Regions from separate parts of the Paraburkholderia sp. GAS41 genome, predicted to be linked through region 3. Evidence: riboswitches for the same ligand, from Rfam matches in the RefSeq annotation. Region 3 holds a riboswitch; each other region holds the start of a gene.
What was found. A riboswitch is a leader RNA that binds a small molecule or an ion and turns the genes downstream of it on or off. The one in region 3 is predicted to bind cobalamin.

Region 1 (3,258 bases), on a different contig from region 3:
CCGCGAGGAACACGGTCAAATCACCTAACGTCGCCGATTGATGCAGTGAAACGGCGGAATCGTTGCGGGTCGGAACGCCTGTGGGAATGTCGACGGGCAGGAAGGCTTGTTCGCGTGAGAAGTCGTACGCGAGCTTCGTTTCGCCGGACAGCGGCAGGTTGAAAAGACTCAAACCGTGCTCCTGATGGGTCAGCGAAGTCGACGTGCTCAAACGCGTCGAATCGATTTCGTCGGTCGGGATGCCCGGAGTGTTCGTATACAGGAACTGACGATCGTTCGCGTAGCCGACTGACTGGTCGAACTGGGTGAACGGCGTGATGTCCAGGTGGAATGCCACGCCCGTCGTCAGCTGATGATCGAGTTGCCGGTCGTCGCCGCCCGCATCGTCATACGAGAGATCAGACTTGTGGTACAGCGCAAACGTGGAGATCGACCAGTTATCGTGTGCATAGCCGAGGCGTGCGTCCACGTTCTGCGCGTGGTACGGATTACGGCCATCCTCGTGGCCATAGGCCCATGGCGCGGTCGCGTCGATGCCCGCGGTGTTGTAGTCGTGCAGGCCCAGCGAGTACGTCAGACCGGACAATGCCGCGAGCGGACCGGTGGACGGGATCGCGCCCGACGTGCGCACCTGCGTGTCGAAGGTCTTGTTCGAGCCGCCGCCAGCGGAAATCGTGGTCTGGTTCGGCTGATTCGACGCGTGGTTCGTGAACAGTTGCACCACGCCGCCCATGGCGTCGGCACCGAATGACGCGGCCGCAGGGCCCGAAATGACTTCGACACGATCGAACGCGGAGGTCGGCAGATCCGCCCACTCGACCTGGCCGGTGGTCGCGGAACCGACGCGGATACCATCGATGAACACCGCGACCTGATTCGCCGATGAACCTCGGATACTGACGCCGGCCAACGAACCCGGCCCGCCGTTTTGCGTAATCGTGACGCCCGGCAGCGTGGCGAGGGCCTGCGTGATACTGGGGTCGATGGGAGACAGCCGGGCCAGATCCGCACGCGTGAGAACCTGCGTCGAGGCGTAGCGCTGATCGAACGATTGCGGCAGGTGCTGGGTGTCGCCGGTGACGAGAATATTCGGCAGCGTGGTGGCTGCCGCAGCCTGTTGATCCGGCTGCGGTAACGACACGTCGTCCGCGGCATGCGCAAGCTGGCACGCCGAAACGGTCAGAGCCGAAGTGATGATCAAACGACGGAACTTCATAAGGGACAACCTGATTATTAGAAGAATGGATGACATGCTGCGCACGCGAACGCAATGGTTCGAAGTCCGATGCATGTCATTACAAAATGCTTTCTTTTGCGAAACCGGGGCAGCGCTAACCGCAGCGGAGTGTGGGCGGCACCATCATCTCGCGGGCCGCCTGATTAGCGCACCTTAGCGACCTGCGTGCTCGCGCGCCGATGCAAGCGCCAATAGAAACGCGCAACGCAGACTCGCAACGGGACACGAAGCGGAGCCATCGGCGGAATAGGGGTCTAGCTGGAAGTCCGGCTCACAGACAAGGTCGGTCATGCAGATATCTCCAGGGGATTACGCGCCCCAAAGTCGGAAGAGGGATACGACGCCGAGGTCTGACTTCCGGTTCAGGCTGCAACCGGTCACAGTGGCGCGACCGCGCTGGATTTTCACCAGCTTCCACGAGTCGTACGGGCGGTATTTTACGGGTGATCCGATGCCGGTTGAATTTTTTCTGGCCTGGCGTGGGAGGGATTAGACACGGCAGAACGCCCATGCAGCGCGATCAGCACGTCTTCACCGTCGAAGGAATGTAAACTTGTCAGTCTGAGAAAACGGATGAACCATGCTTAGATTCGACAACCTGTGCAAACGCTACGGCGAACGCACTGTCTTTTACGGATTGCATTACAGCGCCAGCACGGGCTGCGTTGCGCTGAACGACGAAAGCGGTAGCGGCAAGTCCACCTTGCTCGCCGTTCTCGCCGGAGAGATCGAACCAGACGCGGGCGAGGTCTGGATTGGCGGCCATTCGCTGCGTACCATTCCGCACGCGGCGAAATCCGCCCTCACCTACATACCCGAAGACTGCCTGACGTTTCCGCTCGAAACCGGGCGTGAGTTTCTCGAACGCGTGGCTGCGCAAAGAAATGCGACGCTCGAGCCATACACGCTCGAACTGGCAAAGCGCTTTGGCCTGACGTCGCATCTTGAGAAACGCTTCGAGCAGATGTCGTTCGGCACGCGCAAGAAAATGTTCCTCACGGCGACTTCGGTTGGCGCGCCCACTGTCGTCATTGCCGATGAACCTGCCGGCGGGCTCGATGCCGCCGCGCGCGCAGTGCTGGTCGATCTGTTTAAAGAGTTGGGCAAGCAGCGGGTGGTTTTCTTTACGAGCTACGATGCCGCATTCACGCAGGCGTGCGAAGCAAAATCGATCAGTTTTGCAGATCTTGCTACCGCGAGCCCATGAGGCTCTTGTGAGGCTGATGTCGCGGCTTGCACGTACGAGCCAGCGTCATCTTCCCCGTTCAGATCGAGCCCAATGCCGGACGCCTAGCGGCTCGGCCAGCGCTCCTGAACGTAGCGCGCCCAGCGCCGCCACGGTGGATCTGCGAACAGGATCAGTGCCACCAGCGCGAGACAGCCGCAAAACAGGAAGGTGCCCCGATAGCCGACACCCGCGACCAGCAACCCCGATAGCACGCCCGACAGAATCGAGCCGACCCGCGACGAGTTGAAGAACAATGCCGTGGCCGCCCCGGGCGTGCGCGGCATCAGATCCTGCACGTAAGTCATGCCAAGACACGACGTCACCGCCACCACGAAGGCGTTGAGCGCCTGCATCGGAATCAGCAACGACACGGAACCCACCGCGGCCACGCAGATGAAATACAGCATATGCACGCCGGCGCACGCTGCAAGCCAGCGCAGTTTGTTGAGCGTCGCACCGCGGGCGCCGAGCGCCAGCATCATCGGAATTTCGAGGAAGGCGCCCAATCCGAGCATGATGGATACGTCGATGCTCGAGCCGTGCAGACCGCGCACGACATAGAGCGGCAACACGATCATGGTCGCGTTGGCGGCGAGGCCGATCAGCGTCAACGCCAGCACCGAGCGCCAGATCACGCGCGACGACGCGACCGGGTGAACGAAATCCGGCTTGACCGGCGTCTCGGGTTCGACCGTGGTGACTTCCAGCGATGATGCCGGATCACCGGGCACGTGGTCCGGCACCTCGGGCAAGTCCTCGACCGGCGCCTCGTGCATGCGCCAGATGATGACGC
Region 2 (3,258 bases), on a different contig from region 3:
ATCCTGTGAAGGTCTTGCACCCGGAGCTGATCGAGGACCCTACCTATCAGGCGGTCTATCGGCGTCAATGCACGGGGCCGGGCTCGACGTTCGCATTCGTTCTCGACGGCGGCCGCGAGCAGGCGTTCAAACTCATCAATGGTCTGTCGTTGTTCAAGTCCGCCGTGAGTCTTGGCGGCACGGAGTCGCTGATCTGTCACCCCGCCTCGACGACGCATTCCGGCGTGCCCGCTGAAGCGCGTGCGAAGGCGGGTGTGTCGGAGGGGTTGATTCGGGTGTCCGTGGGACTGGAGCATCCGGACGATCTGATCGCCGACCTGTCGTACGCGCTGGAACACTGCTGAGGCGAGACGTGAAACGCCAGACGTGAGCGAAGCAAGATGAAACGCCCGCTGCGTGGCGGGCGTTTCACGAGGATGCTACAGATGGTTCGGCATCCGTACGAGGGAAGGGCGCAACCGAGTCAGCGGTTGCAACGCCTGACACCTCAGAGGTAAGCCGACTTGCCGATCATCCGGTCTGTCGATGCCGCGCGTTGGGCACGCTCGGCGAGCGCGCCGAACAGCAAACCGATCGTCGTCCACAAGATCACCTGCATGCCGATCGCCGCAACCCTGAATTTCCACAGCAGGACTGCGGGGAACGCGGCCGGCACCTCGTTGATCACGGGCAGCGCCAGCTGCACGGCACCGATGATCACGACAAAGACGAGGCCCGCTACGATCGACGCATTCCATTGGCCCAGGTGGGCAATGGCGTGCTTGCGTACCTTGAGCGAAAACACCATCGTGGCAATTGAAATGGCGATCATGAGGAAGAACAGCCCGGTGCGCATGCCGATCGTCTCAGGGTCGCCCACTGACGGTGGATTGGCCGGGTATTTGATGTTCGGTACGATCACGAGGGTGATGAAGGCCGCGAGCGCGAGCCACGCGGACAGCGGACGTGCGGGCAGTTTACTGACGCGGCCGAACGTGTAGGCGAACGTCAGTGCAAACAGTCCGCCGACGGCGGCGCTAAACGACACCACACCGGTCAATAGACCCAGCCCGGCTTGCGTATGCCGGCTGACGATTTCGGGCTCAGGCGGCTCGCCCTTTGCCGCATCGGCCTTGGCCTCGAAGGAAATGGCCTGATCGACCTGGGGTTCGCCGACCAGCTTGGCGAAACTAAACGTGAGGAGTCCCGCGGCCACGCCCGCAAGCATGCCGCGTACCAGCAATTTGCCGACCATGTTGGACTCCGCGTTAGTGGCAGGGGAAGCCAAGCAGGTGGCGGCCGTCGTGGACGAATTCGTGGACGTACATGCCGGGTACGAGCGATGTCGCACCCTCTTCGGCACCGACGAAATAAATGGCGAGCAGCATGATCAGGCCACCAAAGATAATCCATGGCATCAGTTCACGCAGCGGAATGGGAGTAGGCTCGGCGGCCGGATTAAAGACAGCGTCAGTCATGATTGACTTTCTCCAGGGGTTACGCGCCCCAATAGTGGATTGTAGAAGTGGCGCGGAGCTCGGGTCTGGCTTTCGGTTCGTACATGGACCGCTTACAGTGGCGCGACCGCGCCGGGCTTACACCGGCTTCCGTGCTCCGCGCCAGAGCACATTCTACGCGCTAAACTTTGCCGGTCGGGGAAATGCAAGCTGGTGTTTGCCCGATCGATATGGCTTTCAGACTGGACTTTGCCGGTCGGGGAAACGCAAGCTGTCATTTCCCCAATCTGTATGGCTTTCAAACGAAAGGAAAAATTGGTGTGCAGCAGCATGGCTTTCAACTGAAAGGACTCGATGAATACGCGTGTTTTACTGGTCAGCCACGCAGCGACTTCCGCGATGCGTCAGGGCAGGTTCCCCGCTGGCGAGTCACTGGACGCACGGGGTGTGGCGGAGGTCATGGCCTGGCGGGAGCATCTGGCCGTAGCCGAAGACGCGATGTCGTTCAGTAGTCCTGCGGCCTGCGCGCGTGATACTGCGCGGGCGTTCGGCATCGAGCCACGGGTCGCGTCTGAACTCGCGGACCTGGACTATGGGCAATGGCGCGGCCGGCGGCTTGCGGATATCGCGGACGAAACACCACATGAACTGGCAGCATGGACTCGCGATCCCAATGCGGCTCCGCATGGCGGCGAATCCTTCGTCCAGCTTCTCGCGCGGGTTGGCAGATGGCTCGATGCGTTGGACCCGACGGCGAGTGTGGTCGCTGTTACACATGCCTCAGTCATCCGTGCCGCTCTGATCCATGCACTGCGCGCGCCCGCGCTGTCATTTTCTCGCATTGAGATCGCGCCACTCTCCGTTGTCGAATTGCGGCGTTCGACTCGCGGATGGACATGGTGGCCGGCGCAGTCATGATGGCGCGTGTCGATTCCGTTCGCTATACGTGACACAAACGTGAGCGCTGGAAAAAAATATACTGGTTGACTGCGCGAACGAGGTACCACGTAATGTCGTCGTGCCCACGCAGCGCGTCGCCTCCAGCAATACGTAATCCCGGTTCAGCAAAGAACAGTTCCCGGCAGCCAATCGCGTTGAGCGATGGGTGACGGAGAAGGCGTAGCGGCGTGGATGAGAGTGTTTCGTCGGAAGAAGGCGCTCACATGGCGGAAATGGACGAGGTCGGTAGCAACAGGTGCCCTGATACAGCGGCCAATCTGTCCGAATTGGACGAGGCCGTGGCGTATCGACGAGAAGTCGTCGTGATCGAAACACTCGCTGCGTTTGCGGCCTTGCGTCAGCCGTGGAATGCGCTTGCTGCGGTGGCCGACAATGGCTCGCCGTGTTTGACATTCGAATACTGCGAACTGGCGGCCAGCCGTGTCATTGCCATGGGCGGTGTGGTGAATGTCGCGCTCGTATGGCGTGACAACGTGTTGCTGTCCTTGTGGCCCGTTTCGATCGTTCGCAAGGGCGTGCTGCGAGTCGCGAAGGCGCTGACCTGCGGCAGCGATGAAGAATACGGTGGGCCGCTCCTCGACGGAAACGCAGACGCAATCCGTGAACGCTATGCGGTCGCGCTGGCAAGCGTGATGCAGGTCAATGCGGATGTTCTCGAGATCGGCATGGTTCAAGTGGACGGCCCGCTGGAAGCTTCGCTCGAGTGCATACCTCAGTCCTGGGTGTTGGCCCGGCTACCGGCACGGTGGCGCGGCCTCGACGGCTATTCGATTCGCCTCAATGAATTTCCCAGCTACGACGACTTCCTGGCGACGCTGCCCAAGGCCCTCCGTTCGAGTCTGCGCTATAACCGCAAACGGCT
Region 3 (3,258 bases):
GTGATAGGCAACGCCTGGCGCCATGTATCGAAGCCACCCAGCGGCTGCGCCTCGGCGAGCGCCATGCGCGTGAGGGTGCCACCATGTTGCGCGCGCCACGCGACGAGCACCGCCTCGCCCTGCAACGTCACCGCGTTCGCGATCAGCCGGCCGCCGGGCCGCAACTGCGCCCAACACGCCTCGAGGACGCCTGGCGTGGTCACACCGCCGCCGATAAAAATCACATCGGGCGAGGCCAGCCCCTGAAGCGCCTCGGGCGCCCTCCCCGCGACCAGTTGCAAACCCGGCACGCCGAGCGCGTCGCGATTGTGTTCAATGAAACGTTGACGTTCCGCATGGCCTTCGATGGCGATGGCGCGGCACGCAGGATGCGTGCGCATCCACTCGATACCGATCGAGCCGCTGCCCGCGCCGACATCCCACAGCAGTTCGCCAGGCGTCGGCGCCAGACGCGCGAGCGTGACGGCGCGGACATCGCGCTTGGTCAACTGACCGTCGTGACGAAACGCGTCGTCGGGCAAACCGGGCGTGAGCGGCAGGCGTGGTGCGCCATCCGCCGCGTGGCATTCCAGCGCAACGAGGTTGAGTGCCGCGACCGCCGCGCCGGACCATGCATCCGCGCGACCGTCGAGGCGCCGTTCCCGCTCGCCGCCCAGATGTTCCAGCACGATCATGCGGGTAGCGCCGAAGCCGCGCGAAGTGAGCAATGCCGCCAGTGCGGCCGGAGTGGCGCCGTCGGCACTCAGCACGAACAGCCGCGCGCCGGCGTGCAAATGGACGTTCAGCGTAGCAAGCGGCCGACCCACCAGAGAGACCGCAGTCACCTCCTGCAAAGGCCAGCCCAGCCGCGCCGCCGCCAGCGACAGCGACGACGGCGCCGGCAGCACGCGCAATTCAGCGGCCGGCAGTTGACGTGCAAGCGTTGCTCCCACGCCGAACAGCATCGGATCGCCGCTGGCGAGCACGCACACTGGGGTATTGCGCAGAGCCAGCACGGGCGCGATATCGAAAGGACTCGGCCATGCTGCGCGCCGCGCCGCGAGACGCGCGGGCAACATCGCCAGATGCCGCTCGCCGCCGAATACCACGGCCGCGTCGAGCAGCGCACGGCGGGCCGGCCGCCCCAACCCGGCAAAACCGTCATCGCCGATGCCTACCACGGTCAGCCATGCCGGCATGAATCCATCCTCATACTGAATCTCAATTGATCCGCTGCGGGCCGCCAATCAAGCTTGCCGCGTCGTTGTGCTGTTCGAAAAAAGGCATAATACCGTGTCGCCGGTGCCCTTCGGGGCCGAAGAGGGAACACAGATCACTGTGGCTGCCCCCGCAACTGTATGCAGCGAGTTCGCGCCTTGTTCTGAGCCACTGGTTCAACCGGCTACGCCGGCGCCCGGGAAGGCCAGCGCGAATCACGACCTGCCAGCCAGGAGACCTGCCGGCCAGACTGTTCGTGCAAGCCTTCGTCGGGCGGGGTGTACCGATGCCGCAGCATATCCTTCACCGGCATGCTCGGGCGGTCGCGCGACGCTAACCCGGTGCTCTCTTGACTCACGCGTCATCCTCGTCCATTGATCCTGTTGCCGCCCGTCCGTCGGCGTGTCCGGGCTTGCTGCGCATCGTCGCCGCGCTCGATGGCGGCATCTGCCGGATCAAAATGCCAGGCGGCGTGTTGCGCGCGAGCGAGGCGCGTGCGATTGCGGATGCGGCGGAGCAGCACGCGAGCGGCGTGATCGAGATCACCAACCGGGCGAATCTGCAGATCCGCGGGGTGCTGGCAGGACACGAGGCGGTGTTGAGCGAGCGGCTCGTCGACGCCGGGTTTGGGCCTGCGACTCTTGCTGCGATTGAGGCACTTCTCATGTCAGCGGCACGTGCCGCCAGCGCCGCCGACGACGTCCGCAACCTGATGCTCAGCCCCAGCGCCGGTCGTGATCCACAGGCGCTAATCGATACGCGCCCTCTCGCCGGACAGCTTCTCGCGCTATTGCAAAGCGAGCCGCGTTTTACCGCGCTCTCGCCGAAATTCGCGCTGCTGCTGGACGGCGGCGAGCAACTGGCGATGGTCGAGCATCCGCACGATGTCTGGCTTGCTGCGATGTCCACGGATGATGGTGTGCGATTCGCCTTCGGACTGGCGGGTTGTCCGCCCGTGGCGCAAGTGGAGTCCAGCGGCGCCGGCACGCGTCCAATGCCTGTCGAACCGGCACCGGCTCCGGCATGCACAAGCGAACCGATGCAGGCACTCACAAGCGAACCAGCACGCGCAAGCAAACCCGCCCCGGCACACCCAACCGCATCCACCCCCGCACTCGCCGCAGTACTGCCCTCGCAAGTGCCCGCGTTGGCAAACGCACTGCTGCAGACGTTCCTCGACCTCGCTGCGCCCGATCACACACGCATGCGCCATCTGCTTGAGGCTCACCCGCTGGAAGCGGTCATGCAGCGCACGCAAACCTACCTCGATTTCCCGCTAGTCATCGAGCCCGCGCTCGCGCAATGGCATCGCGCGTCCGCCGACGCCTCGCTGCGCTTCGGCGTCCATCCGCAACGCGCGCCGGGAACCTGGCAGGTGGGCGGCCAGGCGCCGCTCGGACGTCTCGACGCGGCGACCCTGCGCGCGCTCGCCAGCATCGCCGAAGAATCGGGCGACGCCACGTTGCACATGACGCCATGGCAAAGCGTGCTGCTGCCCGACATCGCCGCCGACGCCACCGCAGCCGTCCTCGCGCGCCTCGCCGCACTCGGTTTCGCCTGCGATCCGACCCAGCCTCTGGCCCGCCTGATCGCCTGCGCCGGCTCGACCGGTTGCGCAAAGAGCCTCGCCGACACCAAGACCGATGCGTTGCGTCTCGCCTCGCTTTTGCCAGCCGCCGTCGAGCAAGTGCATCTGAGCGGCTGCCCGCGCTCATGCGCGGCCGCGCATCGCGCGCAGTACACCCTGCTGGCGGCAGCCGAGTGCCATTACGACCTTTATCGACGCAGCGACGACCAGCCCGGCTTCGGCCAGTGCGTCGCGCGCCATCTGACGATTGAACAGGCGGCCGACGCCCTCGCACGGCTGGCCCGGAGCCCCATTGATGCTTGATTACATTCGCGACGGTCAGGAGATCTATCGCCAATCCTTCGCGACGATTCGCGCGGAGGCCGACCTGTCGAGCATCCCCGCCGACCTCGAAAAACTCGCCGTACGGGTGATCCACGCCTGCGGCATGGTCGACGTGGTCGACGACTTGCGTTTTTCCGCCGACGCCGGCG

Region 1: it holds a riboswitch for cobalamin, as region 3 does, so the genes downstream of both, P3T43_RS29320 (TonB-dependent receptor domain-containing protein) here and P3T43_RS14315 (precorrin-3B synthase) in region 3, are expected to answer to the same signal.
Region 2: it holds a riboswitch for cobalamin, as region 3 does, so the genes downstream of both, P3T43_RS19120 (CbtB domain-containing protein) here and P3T43_RS14315 (precorrin-3B synthase) in region 3, are expected to answer to the same signal.

What each region holds. Positions count from the first base shown of each region.
Region 1 is NZ_JBNDMK010000027.1:99,821-103,078, forward strand. Features, by position in the region: gene P3T43_RS29320 (TonB-dependent receptor domain-containing protein) at 1-1,216, opposite strand, end outside; adenosylcobalamin (AdoCbl) riboswitch at 1,574-1,663, opposite strand; gene P3T43_RS29325 (ABC transporter ATP-binding protein) at 1,818-2,444, shown strand; gene P3T43_RS29330 (sugar efflux transporter) at 2,528-3,258, opposite strand, start outside.
Region 2 is NZ_JBNDMK010000013.1:110,178-113,435, reverse strand. Features, by position in the region: gene P3T43_RS19130 (cystathionine gamma-synthase family protein) at 1-344, shown strand, start outside; gene P3T43_RS19125 (CbtA family protein) at 488-1,234, opposite strand; gene P3T43_RS19120 (CbtB domain-containing protein) at 1,248-1,457, opposite strand; adenosylcobalamin (AdoCbl) riboswitch at 1,488-1,615, opposite strand; gene P3T43_RS19115 (histidine phosphatase family protein) at 1,791-2,354, shown strand; gene P3T43_RS19110 (GNAT family N-acetyltransferase) at 2,564-3,258, shown strand, end outside.
Region 3 is NZ_JBNDMK010000008.1:228,686-231,943, reverse strand. Features, by position in the region: gene cbiE (precorrin-6y C5,15-methyltransferase (decarboxylating) subunit CbiE) at 1-1,178, opposite strand, end outside; cobalamin riboswitch at 1,263-1,457, shown strand; gene P3T43_RS14315 (precorrin-3B synthase) at 1,547-3,088, shown strand; gene P3T43_RS14310 (precorrin-8X methylmutase) at 3,081-3,258, shown strand, end outside.